One region of the Phenylobacterium sp. GW823-FHT02A09 genome, then DNA from elsewhere that is predicted to be linked to it. Evidence: riboswitches for the same ligand, from Rfam matches in the RefSeq annotation. Region 1 holds a riboswitch; the other holds the start of a gene.
The links. A riboswitch is a leader RNA that binds a small molecule or an ion and turns the genes downstream of it on or off. The one in region 1 is predicted to bind S-adenosylmethionine.

Region 1 (5,328 bases):
CGACGCCCGCGACCGCCGCGTGAAGCTGCTGCTGGCCGGGCGGCTGACCCGGATCAAGGGCCACCTGCTGATCATAGAAGCGGCCAAGCGGATGCGGGCGGGCGGCGTCGAGGACTTCCTGATCCTGTTCGCCGGCGACGATCAGGGCCGCACCGGCTATCGCGAAGAGGTCGAGGCGGCGGTGGTCGCCGCAGGCCTGGTGGAACACGTGCGGCTGGTCGGCCATTGCGACGACATGCCGGCCGCCTACCAGATCTGCGACATCGCCATGCTGCCCACCACCAAGCCGGAGTCGTTCGGGCGCACGGCGGTCGAGCCGCAGGTGATGGGCAAACCGGTGCTGGCCTCCGACCATGGCGGCACCACCGAGACGGTGCTGAACGGCGAGACCGGCTGGCTGGTCAAGGTCGACGACCCCGACGCCTGGGCCGCGGCGATGGGCAAGGCGATCGAGATCGGCGGGCCGCGGCTGGCGGCCATGGGCCAGGCGGCGGCGAACCGCGCGCGCCGGCTCTATTCGGTGGACGCCATGTGCGAGGCGACGCTGGACGCCTACGCCCGCGTGCTGGCCGCCCGCAGTTCGGGATTCCACGGCTGATGTCGCGCGAGATCAAGAAGATCCTGGTCATCAAGCTGTCGGCGCTGGGCGACTTCGTCCTGGCGCTGGCGGCGATGAAGAAGATCCGTCAGGCCCACAAGCGCGCGCACATCACGCTGCTGACCACCCCGCCGTTCGAGAGCCTGGCCAAGGCCTGCCCCTACTTCAACGCCGTGGAGACCGACGGCCGGCCCGAGGGACTGGGCGAGTGGCTGGCGCTGCGCAAGCGGATCAAGGCGGCCAAGTACGACCGCGTCTACGACCTGCAGACCTCGGCCCAGTCGGCGCGCATCTTTCACCTGCTGACGCCCTTCCCGCCCGAGTGGTCGGGCATCGCGGCCGGCTGCTCGCTGCCGCACAAGAACCCCAACCGCAACCGGATGCACACGCTGGAGCGCCACGCCGACCAGCTGAAGTACGCCGGCATCTGGCCTGACGCCCCGACCGAACCCGGCAGCGCGCCGGGACCGGACCTGTCGTGGGTGCTGCCCAAGCCGAGCCAGACGCGGCCGGTGCCGGGCGGTGTCCGCCCCAAGCCCTACGCCCTGTTCGTGCCCGGCGGCTCGGCCCACCGGCTGGACAAGCGCTGGAGCGCCGAACGCTACGGCCAGCTGGGCAAGATCCTGGCCGAACGCGGCTACGACATCGTCATCATCGGCGGGCCGCAGGAAAGCGCTCTGGCCCGCCAGATCCAGCGTGAGGTCGGGCACGTCCGCGACCTGACCGGACGCACCGACTTCGCCAAGGTCGCCATGCTGGGCGCCAAGGCCGCGCTGGTCGTCGGAAACGACACCGGCCCGCTGCACCTGGCCGCGGCCACGGGCGCTCCGACGGTGGTGCTGTTCTCCAGCGCCTCGGACCCGGAACTGGCCGCTCCGCGCGGGCATGTGACGGTGCTGCGGTCGGGCAGCCTGAGCGACCTTTCTGTGGCCGAGGTCCTACAGGCGGCGAACGCTTTGCTTCCTCAGGCCTAGCACCGCTTGATTGGGGGCATGGCCTTCGTCATATATGGCTGCCCGACCGGAGCCTCGCGCTGCCGGCCGCACGTGTTTCAACAGCTCTAGGAGCGAAAGCCTATTCGCCGCCCCATGCAGGCGCCGCCCGTCAAAGACGGACCGCGCATCAATGATGAGATCCGCGTCCCCAAGGTTCTGCTTATCGACCAGCACGGCGAGAAGCAGGGCGTGATGCCGACGTCGAGCGCCATGGAGGCCGCTGAGGAAGCCGGCCTCGACCTGGTCGAGATCGTGCCGAATGCGGATCCGCCGGTCTGCAAGATCCTGGACTATGGCAAGTTCAAGTTCCAGGAGCAGAAGAAGAAGAACGAGGCGCGCAAGCGCCAGAAGGTCGTCGAGATCAAAGAGATCAAGCTGCGACCGAACATCGACATTCACGACTACGAAGTGAAGACCAAGGCGATGCACCGGTTCTTCGACGAAGGCGACAAGGTGAAGGTCACCCTGCGCTTCCGCGGTCGCGAACTGGCTCACCCGGAACTGGGCATGAAGCTGCTCCAGAAGGTCAAGGCCGACTTCGACGAAGTCGCCAAGGTCGAGTACGAGCCGCGCATGGAAGGCCGTCAGATGATCATGATCCTGGCCCCGCGCTAGGACCGATCACATCGACAGATCGACGAACGGCCGCCCTTCGGGGCGGCCGTTTGCGTTTGGCGTCGCGCGAGCCGTCAGGCGTACACTTCCGTGCCGATGTTCCGCAGATCGTACGGCGTCGTGCGGTAGATCTCGTTGATCCAGTTGGCGAACAGCAAGTGGGCGTGGCTGCGCCAGCGGTTGCCGGGCGCTCGGTCGGGGTCGCCGCCCGGGAAATAGTGCCGGGGCTGCGGGGTGGCGGGATCCTTGGCGCGGTCGCGCACGAACTCGTCGGCGAGCGTGGCGGCGTCATATTCCAGGTGGTTGAACATCTGCAGCCCGCGCCGGACCGAGTCCTCGACGAGGCAGAGGCCGGCCTCGTCGGATTCCAGCAGCACCTTGAGCCCGGCGTGCTGGGGCAGTTCTTCGCGCCGCACCTCGGTCCATCGCGAGACCGGCACGTCGACCTCGTCGGACATGCCGCGCAGGTACGGAGAGGCGGGCGCGACCAGCCGGTGGGTGAAGACGCCCGAGCGCTTGGCCGGTAGCACGTGCTTGCCGACGCCGTGGAAGTGGCGCAGCGCCGCCTGGGCCGCCCAGCAGATGTTCAGGCTGCTGTGCACATGGCTCTGGGTCCAGTCGAAGATCCGCCGCAGCTCGTCCCAGTAGTCGACCTGCTCGAAGGGCAGCGTCTCGACCGGGGCCCCGGTGACGATGAAGCCGTCGAAGCGTTCGTGCCGGACCTCGTCCCAGGTCCGATAGAAGGCGGCCAGGTGTTCCGGCGGCGTGTTGCGCGGGGTGTAGCTGGCCAATTGGACCAGCGAGAGCTCGACCTGCAGCGGGGTGGCGCCCAGCAGCCGGGCGAACTGGATCTCGGTCTTCGGCTTGTCCGGCATCAGGTTGAGCAGCCCGATGCGCAGCGGCCGGATGTCCTGACGGGCGGCCTGGGTCTCGGCCATGACGATGACGCCCTCGGCCTCGAGGGTGGCGCGCGCAGGCAAGGCGTCGGGAATCTTGATCGGCAAGGCTCGGCCCTCAGTAGCGTTCTATTCGACCGGGACGGAGCTGGGATCACCCGTTTGGTTGCCGCCTCGGCCACATCCTCCCCTGGGGGAGCGCCACCTTGCTCGGGAAAGCAGGTTGGCGTTGGGCGACGCCCAACTCTTGATGCGAAACCAGCAATAGGAAATGCGGGCGCAGACCACAAGCCCCGACAAATCCGTACGCCGACCGGCGCAGCCGAACCGTCGGCACGAACCGGCCGGCTTGGGGGATTCGCAGGGTGGGATCGTGCCGTAGCGGCAGCGGGGCCGGAGGGGTTCGTGCGCGGCGGCTGGCGAGGGCCTTGTCGCGCCATACTGAGGCCTCGAAGCCGCACCCCGGTGTTCGAACAACCAAGCGCCGAACTCGGGCTTGCGGCGTAACGCAGGTCGTCTTAACAGCGCTCACATGTCCGACACCGCGCCGCGCGGGAAGGCTCCGTCCCGCTGGGCCGCGCCGTCCCTGATCGCCGTCATTTTTATCAATATGCTCGGCTTCGGGATCATCGTCCCGTTGCTGCCGTTCTACGCCAAGTCATTCAACGCGCCGGGCTGGCAGATCGGTCTGATCTTCGCGGCCTATTCGGTCGGCGCCTTCTTCGGCGAACCCTTCTGGGGCCGGTTGTCCGACAAGTACGGCCGCAAGCCGCTGCTGATCTCGACGATCTGCGGCAACTGCCTCTGCTACCTGGCCCTGGCCTTCGCCCCCAACATCTGGGCGGCGTTCGCGATCCGCTTGGTCGGCGGGCTGGCGGCCGGCAACGGCGCGGTCGTGCAAGGCTACCTGGCCGATGTCACCCCGCCCGAAAAGCGCGCGCGGCAGATGTCGTACCAGAGCGCGGCCTGGAACGTCGGCCTGATCGTCGGCCCGTCGGTCGGCGGCCTGTTCGTGCATACCGGCGCGGGCCCGGCCGGCTTCCGCATTCCGCTGTTCATCGCCTCGGGCCTGGCCCTGCTCTGCGTGATCGCGATCATGCTGTTCATCCGCGAGAGCCGCATCCGCGACACCAGCATCACCGATCGGCCCAGCCGCTGGTCGGCGATCGGCGAGGCGGTCAGCCATCCGGTGATCGGCCGCCTGATGCTGCTGACCTTCCTGGTCGGCTTCGCCTTCACCGGCATCGAGTCGATGTTCGGCCCGTGGGCCAACGCCCGCTTCGGCTGGGAGCCGCGCGACATCGGCGTCTGCTTCGCCTTCGTCGGGGTGGCCGCGTTCCTGACCCAGACGCTGGTGACAGGCCAGATGTCCGAGCGCTTCGGCGAAGGGCCGATGCTGGCCATCGGCATGAGCATGACCGTGGTCGGGGCGCTGCTGCAGACCGTCTCCACGGGCGGTCCGATGACCATCGCCCTGATGTGCTTCACCGCCGTCGGACAGTCGGTCGCGTACCCGAACGTCGGGGCGCTGATCTCACGCACGGCCGACCCGCATAAGCAGGGGCAGATCCTGGGCTTGAACAACGCCTGCGGCGCGGCCGCCCGCGTGGTCGGGCCGATCACGGCGGGCTTCGTGTTCGAGCACGTCCTCAACGGGCCCTTCATCATCGGCGCCCTGGTGGTGGCGCCGGCGATCTTCCTGGCGCTGTCGGCCAGCCGCAAGGCCCGGGCCCACCTGCAGGCGCAGCAGGCGCAGGCGGCGGAACAGCCATGACCCCCGCCCCCGTCTCGCGCGGGGAGGAGACACGGGCGCTGGTCGTCCTGCTGTCGGTGATCTTCCTCAACATCGCAGGCTTTGGCCTGGTGATCCCGCTGCTGCCGTTCTTCGGCAAGTCGCTGGACGCGCCGGCCTGGCAGATCGCCATCCTGTTCTCGGCCTTCTCGTTCGGGCAGTTCCTGGGCGAGCCGTTCTGGGGCCGGATGTCCGACCGGATCGGCCGTCGGCCGGTTCTGATGGTGACCATCGCCGGCGGCGCGCTGGCCTATGTGGCGCTGGCCTTCGCGCCGAACATCTGGCTGGCCTTCCTGGCGCGGTTCGTCGGCGGCTTCCTGTCCGGCAACATCTCGACGCTGCAAGGGGCGTTGGCCGACATCACTCGGCCCGAGGAGCGGGCCGCGAAGATGGGACTTATGGGCTCGGCCTTCTCGCTCGGCTTCATGGTCG
Region 2 (5,328 bases), on a different contig from region 1:
CCGTCCTCGGGTGAACGAGGAGACGCCTCAGCCGCGGCTGTTCTCCACGCCCGCCGGCGTGAAGCTCGGCCCGCTCGGCCTGATCGCCGACGGCGCGGCGCGCAACTTCGTGCTGCAGATCGGCGAGGGCTTTTTCCACGGCTTCGTGGTCCGCCGCGGCGAAGAGGTGAGGGGCTATGTCGACCGCTGCCCGCACGCCGGCCTGCCGTTGGCCCAGAAGCTCGACGACTATCTCACGCCCACGGGCGACCTGATCGCCTGCTCTTGGCACGGCGCCCTGTTCGACATCGACAGCGGCTCCTGCGTCGGCGGTCCCTGCGCGGGCGCGTCGCTGCGGCCGTGGCCGGTGGTGGTGGCGGACGGTTGGATCCGCACGGCCTAGCGCCGACGCCCCCTCAGTCAGCCTTCGGCTGCCAGCTCACCCAGAGGGGGAGCATCTCGGCGCATCAGATCTTCCCCCTTTGGGGGAGGTGGATCGATGCGCAGCATCCAGACGGAGGGGGCGTTCGGCCTGCGCGACTACGCTCTCCCGCAGCAATTCTGAGGACGCTCCGTAGTCTCCCAGGCTGGACCGCGCCACGTCTGGCGGGCTAGGTCGCATGCAACGAGACGTAGAGGACGCCCGCATGACCCAGAACTTCGAGACCCGCGCCATTCACGCCGGCGCTGCGCCCGATCCCACGACCAAGGCCCGGATCACCCCGATCTACCAGACCACGGCCTTCGTATTCGACGACGCCGACCATGCGGCGAACCTCTTCAATCTCGAAGCGCCGGGCAACATCTACACCCGCCTGGGCAACCCCACGACCGGCGTGCTGGAAGCGCGAATCGCCGACCTCGAAGGCGGCGTCGCGGCCCTGGCTGTCGGCAGCGGCCACGCCGCCCAGTTCCTGGCCTTCCACTCGCTGATGGAGCCGGGCTGCAACATCGTCGCCTCACGCAAGCTCTACGGCGGCTCGATCAACCAGCTCGGCCAGTCGTTCAAGCGGATGGGCTGGGAAACCACCTTCATCGACAGCGACAATCCGGCCGACTACGCGGCGGCCATCAACGACAAGACCCGCGCGGTCTTCGTCGAGTCGATCGCCAATCCGGGCGGCGTGATCACCGACATCGCCGCCATCGCCAAGGTTGCCCATGACGCCGGCGTGCCGCTGGTCGTCGACAACACCCTGGCCACGCCCTACCTCTGCCGGCCGTTCGAGCACGGCGCCGACATCATCGTCCACTCGCTGACCAAGTTCCTCGGCGGCCACGGCAACTCGATGGGCGGGGCGATCATCGATTCCGGCCGCTTCGACTGGGCCGCCTCGGGCAAGTTCGGCTACCTCTCGCAGCCGAACCCGAGCTATCACGGCAAGGTCTTCACCGAGGCGTTCGGCCCGGCCGCCTTCATCGTCGCCTGCCGCGCGCTCGGCCTGCGCGACCTTGGCCCGTCGATCTCGCCGTTCAACGCCTTCATGATCCTGACCGGCATCGAGACCCTGCCGCTGCGCATGCAGCGCCATGTCGACAACGCCCTGGCCGTCGCCAAGTGGCTGGAAGCCAGCGACAAGGTCGCCTGGGTCTCCTACGCCGGTCTCGACGGCAATCCGTACAACGCCCTGGCCAAGCGCTACACGCCGAACGGCGCCGGCTCGGTGTTCTCGTTCGGGCTCAAGGGCGGCTATCAGGCGGGCGTCAAGCTGGTCGGCGGCGTGAAGTTGTTCTCGCACCTGGCCAACCTTGGCGACACCCGCAGCCTGATCATCCACCCGGCCTCGACCACCCACCGCCAGCTGGACGAGAAGAACCAGGTCGCCGCCGGCGCCGGCCCGGACGTCATCCGTCTGTCGGTCGGCATCGAGAACGTCGCCGACCTGATCGCCGACCTCGAACAGGCCTTCGCGGGCCTCTGACCCGAGCCCGGCGCGCGCGACGCAGGGTTGCGCGCGCCGGGCGCTCCGCGCCAAGATGGGGCGGGGGCTCAAGACAGTAGGACGCTTAATGACCCGTACGCTCGCCGCCGCCCTCATTCTCAGCCTCGCCGCCGCCCCGCTCGCCGCCTGCGGCAGCACCGCGACCACCCAGGTCGACACCGCCACGACGGGCCAGCAGCTCATCGACCTCAAGCGCGCTCTGGACGAAGGCGTAATCAGCAAGTCCGAGTACGAGCGCAAGCGGAAGGACATCCTCCGCAAGTAGGGGAGGCTCGCGCGACCTCTCCAACCTGGGGGGGGAGAGAGAGGTCGGCTCCCCTTGCCCTGCGCGCCGATCCCCGCTACCCAGCGCCTCAATAGCATCAAGAGTTTGAGCCGACGCTCAAACGCCAACCTGCTCCCGAGCAAGGTGGCGCCTCCTTCGGGAGGGATGTGGCCGGTCCGGCAACGAAACGGGACGAAGCCTCAGCGTCATTCAGCCTCCAGATGCGCAACCGCATTGCCGAGGGACGCATGTCCAACATCCAGCAGTTCGCCAGCGACAACTACGCCGGCATTTGTCCGCAGGCCTGGGCGGCCATGGACGCCGCCAATCGCGGCCATGCGCCGGCCTATGGCGAGGATCCGTGGACCCAGGCCGCCGCCGACGCTTTCCGCGCCCTGTTCGCCTCCGATTGCGAGGTGTTCTTCGCCTTCAACGGCACCGCCGCCAACTCCATGGCCCTGGCCGCCCTCTGTCAGTCCTATCACAGCGTCATCTGCGCGGAGACGGCCCACGTCGAGACCGACGAGTGCGGCGCGCCCGAGTTCTTTTCCAATGGCTCCAAGCTGCTGGTCGCGCCCAGTCCGGACGGCAAGCTGACCCCGGCCGCGATCCGCGAGATCGCCGGCAAGCGCAGCGACATCCACTATCCCAAGCCCCGCGTCGTAACGATCACCCAGCCGACCGAGACCGGGCAGGTCTATTCGGCGGACGAGGTACAGGCGATCTCGGCCGTGTGCCGCGAGCTGGGCCTGCGCCTGCACATGGACGGCGCGCGGTTCGCCAACGCCTGCGCGCACCTGGGCTGCGAGCCGGCCGACATCACCTGGAAGGCCGGGGTCGACGTGCTCTGCTTCGGCGGCACCAAGAACGGCATGGCGGTGGGCGAAGCGATTCTGTTCTTCGACCGCGCCCTGGCCGAGGACTTCGACTACCGCTGCAAGCAGGCCGGTCAGTTGGCCTCGAAGATGCGGTTCCTGGCCGCGCCGTGGACCGGCATGTTGGAGGGCGGCGCTTGGCTCTCCAACGCCGCGCACGCCAACGCCTGCGCGCGCCGTCTCGCCGATAGGATCGCGGGCCTGCCGGGCGCGTCGCTGATGTTCCCGGTGCAGGCCAATGCGGTGTTCGTCGCCGCGCCCGAGGACCGGCTGGACGCCCTGCGCGCCCGGGGCTGGCGCTTCTACACCTTCATCGGCGGCGGAGCCCGGTTCATGTTCTCCTGGGACGCTGACATGGGCCGCGTCGACGCCCTGGCCGCCGACATGGAGGCGGTGTTCGGCGCCTAGGTTCGGCGCTAGGCTCGCGGAGCCATTGGCTGCATCGGGAGAGCCCTTGCTCCGCGTCCGCGATTTCTCCGCCGCCGGTTATCGGTCGCTGCGCAAGATCAGCTGCCCGGTTTCGGACCTTGAGGTGTTCGTCGGCGGCAACGGGGTCGGCAAGACCAATCTCTACCGGGCCCTGGAACTGGTCGCCGCGGCGGCCGACAACAGCCTCGGTCGTCAGCTGGCGCAGGAAGGCATGGCCGCCGCCTTCTGGGCCGGGCCGCGGCGGGCCGGCGCACAGCGGATCGAGCTGGAGGTCAGCCTCGCCGAACCGGGCGGCCGGGGGCGCTATCGCTACCGGGTCGAAATCGGCTTCCCGCAGCGCGGCGTGGCCGCGGCCTTCGACCTCGAGCCGCAGATCAAGGAGGAGCAGCTCTCCTACGACGGCGGCGGTCGACAGGTGCGGCTGCTGGACCGGCGTGGGCCGTCGGTGATGGCGCGGGACGAGGACGGCCGCCCGGCGGAGATCGACATCGATCTGCTGGCTTCGGAGACCGTGCTCGGCCGACTGCAGGATCCTAGCCGCTATCCGATGCTCGACCTGGTTCGACGAACCTTGCTGGAATGGCGCTTCTATCACGACCTGCGCACCGACGCCGGCTCGCCGCTGCGCCGGCCGTGCCCGGCGGTGGCGACCCCGACCCTGGCGTCTGACGGCGCGAACCTGGCGGCGACGTTCGCGACCCTCGCCCACATCCGCCAGGACACCCGCGACCTGGACGAGGCGGTCGCCGAGGCGTTTCCCGGCGCACGGCTAGTCGTTCCGCCGCCCGAGCGGACGGCCCGCTTCGGCATGGTCTTCGCCGAGTTCCCCGACCGGGTGTTCGAGCCGGAAGAGTTGTCCGACGGCACCCTGCGGTTTCTCGGCCTGGCCGGGGCGCTGCTGGCCTACCGGTTGCCGCCGCTGGTAGCGCTGAACGAGCCGGAGGCCAGCCTGCATCCGCAACTCATGGCCCCGCTGGCGCGGATGGTCGCGCGCGCTTCGGAGCGTTCGCAGGTCTGGCTGGTCACGCACTCGCAAGCGTTGGCCGACGCGGTCGAGCAATCGGGCGCCGGCCAGGTGCGCACGGTGATCAAGCGGGACGGCGCGACCTGGATCGAGGGGCTGAAGTTGACCGGGGAGTTTGCGGAGTAGGCGCTAGTCGAGCACGCGGCCTTCGCGCCAATAGCCCATAAGGTTCAGCGAGGCCTTGTCGACCTTGCGCTCGGTGACCAGCAGGCGGCGGATGGCGAGCACGGCGGCCGCCTCGCCGGCGACCCAGCCGTAGAAGCCGGCGTCTCCGGGGGCGGAGACGTCCCACAAGATCGCCTCGTCGACGTCCACGTCGGCCAGCACCGGAACCGGCTTGGGCGCAGCGACTGGGACCGCTGCGCGTTGGGCGGCCGCGATCATCAGGCCCCCGGGCGCGCCGAGCTTGCGCGGCATCCATTCGACCGCCAGGCCGGGCCAAGCGGCGATCGCGATCTCGTCGTCCTGGTCCGGGATCTCGATGAACAGCTGAGTCTGCGGAGGCTCGGGCAGAGCGGCCAACTCCTCCAGGATGCCGGCCACGGCCGGAAGGGCGGTCTCGTCGGCGATCAACAGCAGACGCTTCAGGCCCTGGGGCGGCTTCCACTCATAGCCGCCGCCGTCGCCCTCGAACGCGGCGTTGGGGGCCATGATCTGCAGACGCTCTCCCGGCTGCGCGCGCGTCGCCCAGGTCGACGCGGGGCCGGTCTCGCCGTGCAACACGAAGTCGACGTCGACCTCGCCGGCTTCCGCGCGCAGGGCGCGGATCGTGTAGGTGCGCATCGACGGGCGGGTCTCGACGTCCTGCTTCTT

Region 2: another riboswitch for S-adenosylmethionine. It lies ahead of AC1Q87_RS00580 (threonine aldolase family protein); the one in region 1 lies ahead of AC1Q87_RS07545 (homoserine O-succinyltransferase).

Annotation. Positions count from the first base shown of each region.
Region 1 covers NZ_JBXAJZ010000002.1:89,370-94,697, forward strand. Annotated here, with positions in the region: gene AC1Q87_RS07530 (glycosyltransferase family 4 protein) at 1-598, shown strand, start outside; gene AC1Q87_RS07535 (glycosyltransferase family 9 protein) at 598-1,572, shown strand; gene infC (translation initiation factor IF-3) at 1,687-2,208, shown strand; gene AC1Q87_RS07545 (homoserine O-succinyltransferase) at 2,283-3,212, opposite strand; SAM-I-IV-variant riboswitch at 3,257-3,363, opposite strand; gene AC1Q87_RS07550 (MFS transporter) at 3,637-4,878, shown strand; gene AC1Q87_RS07555 (MFS transporter) at 4,875-5,328, shown strand, end outside.
Region 2 covers NZ_JBXAJZ010000001.1:100,890-106,217, forward strand. Annotated here, with positions in the region: gene fahA (fumarylacetoacetase) at 1-14, shown strand, start outside; gene AC1Q87_RS00565 (Rieske (2Fe-2S) protein) at 11-382, shown strand; gene AC1Q87_RS00570 (O-acetylhomoserine aminocarboxypropyltransferase) at 600-1,901, shown strand; gene AC1Q87_RS00575 (SHOCT domain-containing protein) at 1,990-2,187, shown strand; SAM-I-IV-variant riboswitch at 2,277-2,384, shown strand; gene AC1Q87_RS00580 (threonine aldolase family protein) at 2,409-3,470, shown strand; gene AC1Q87_RS00585 (AAA family ATPase) at 3,517-4,641, shown strand; gene AC1Q87_RS00590 (siderophore-interacting protein) at 4,645-5,328, opposite strand, start outside.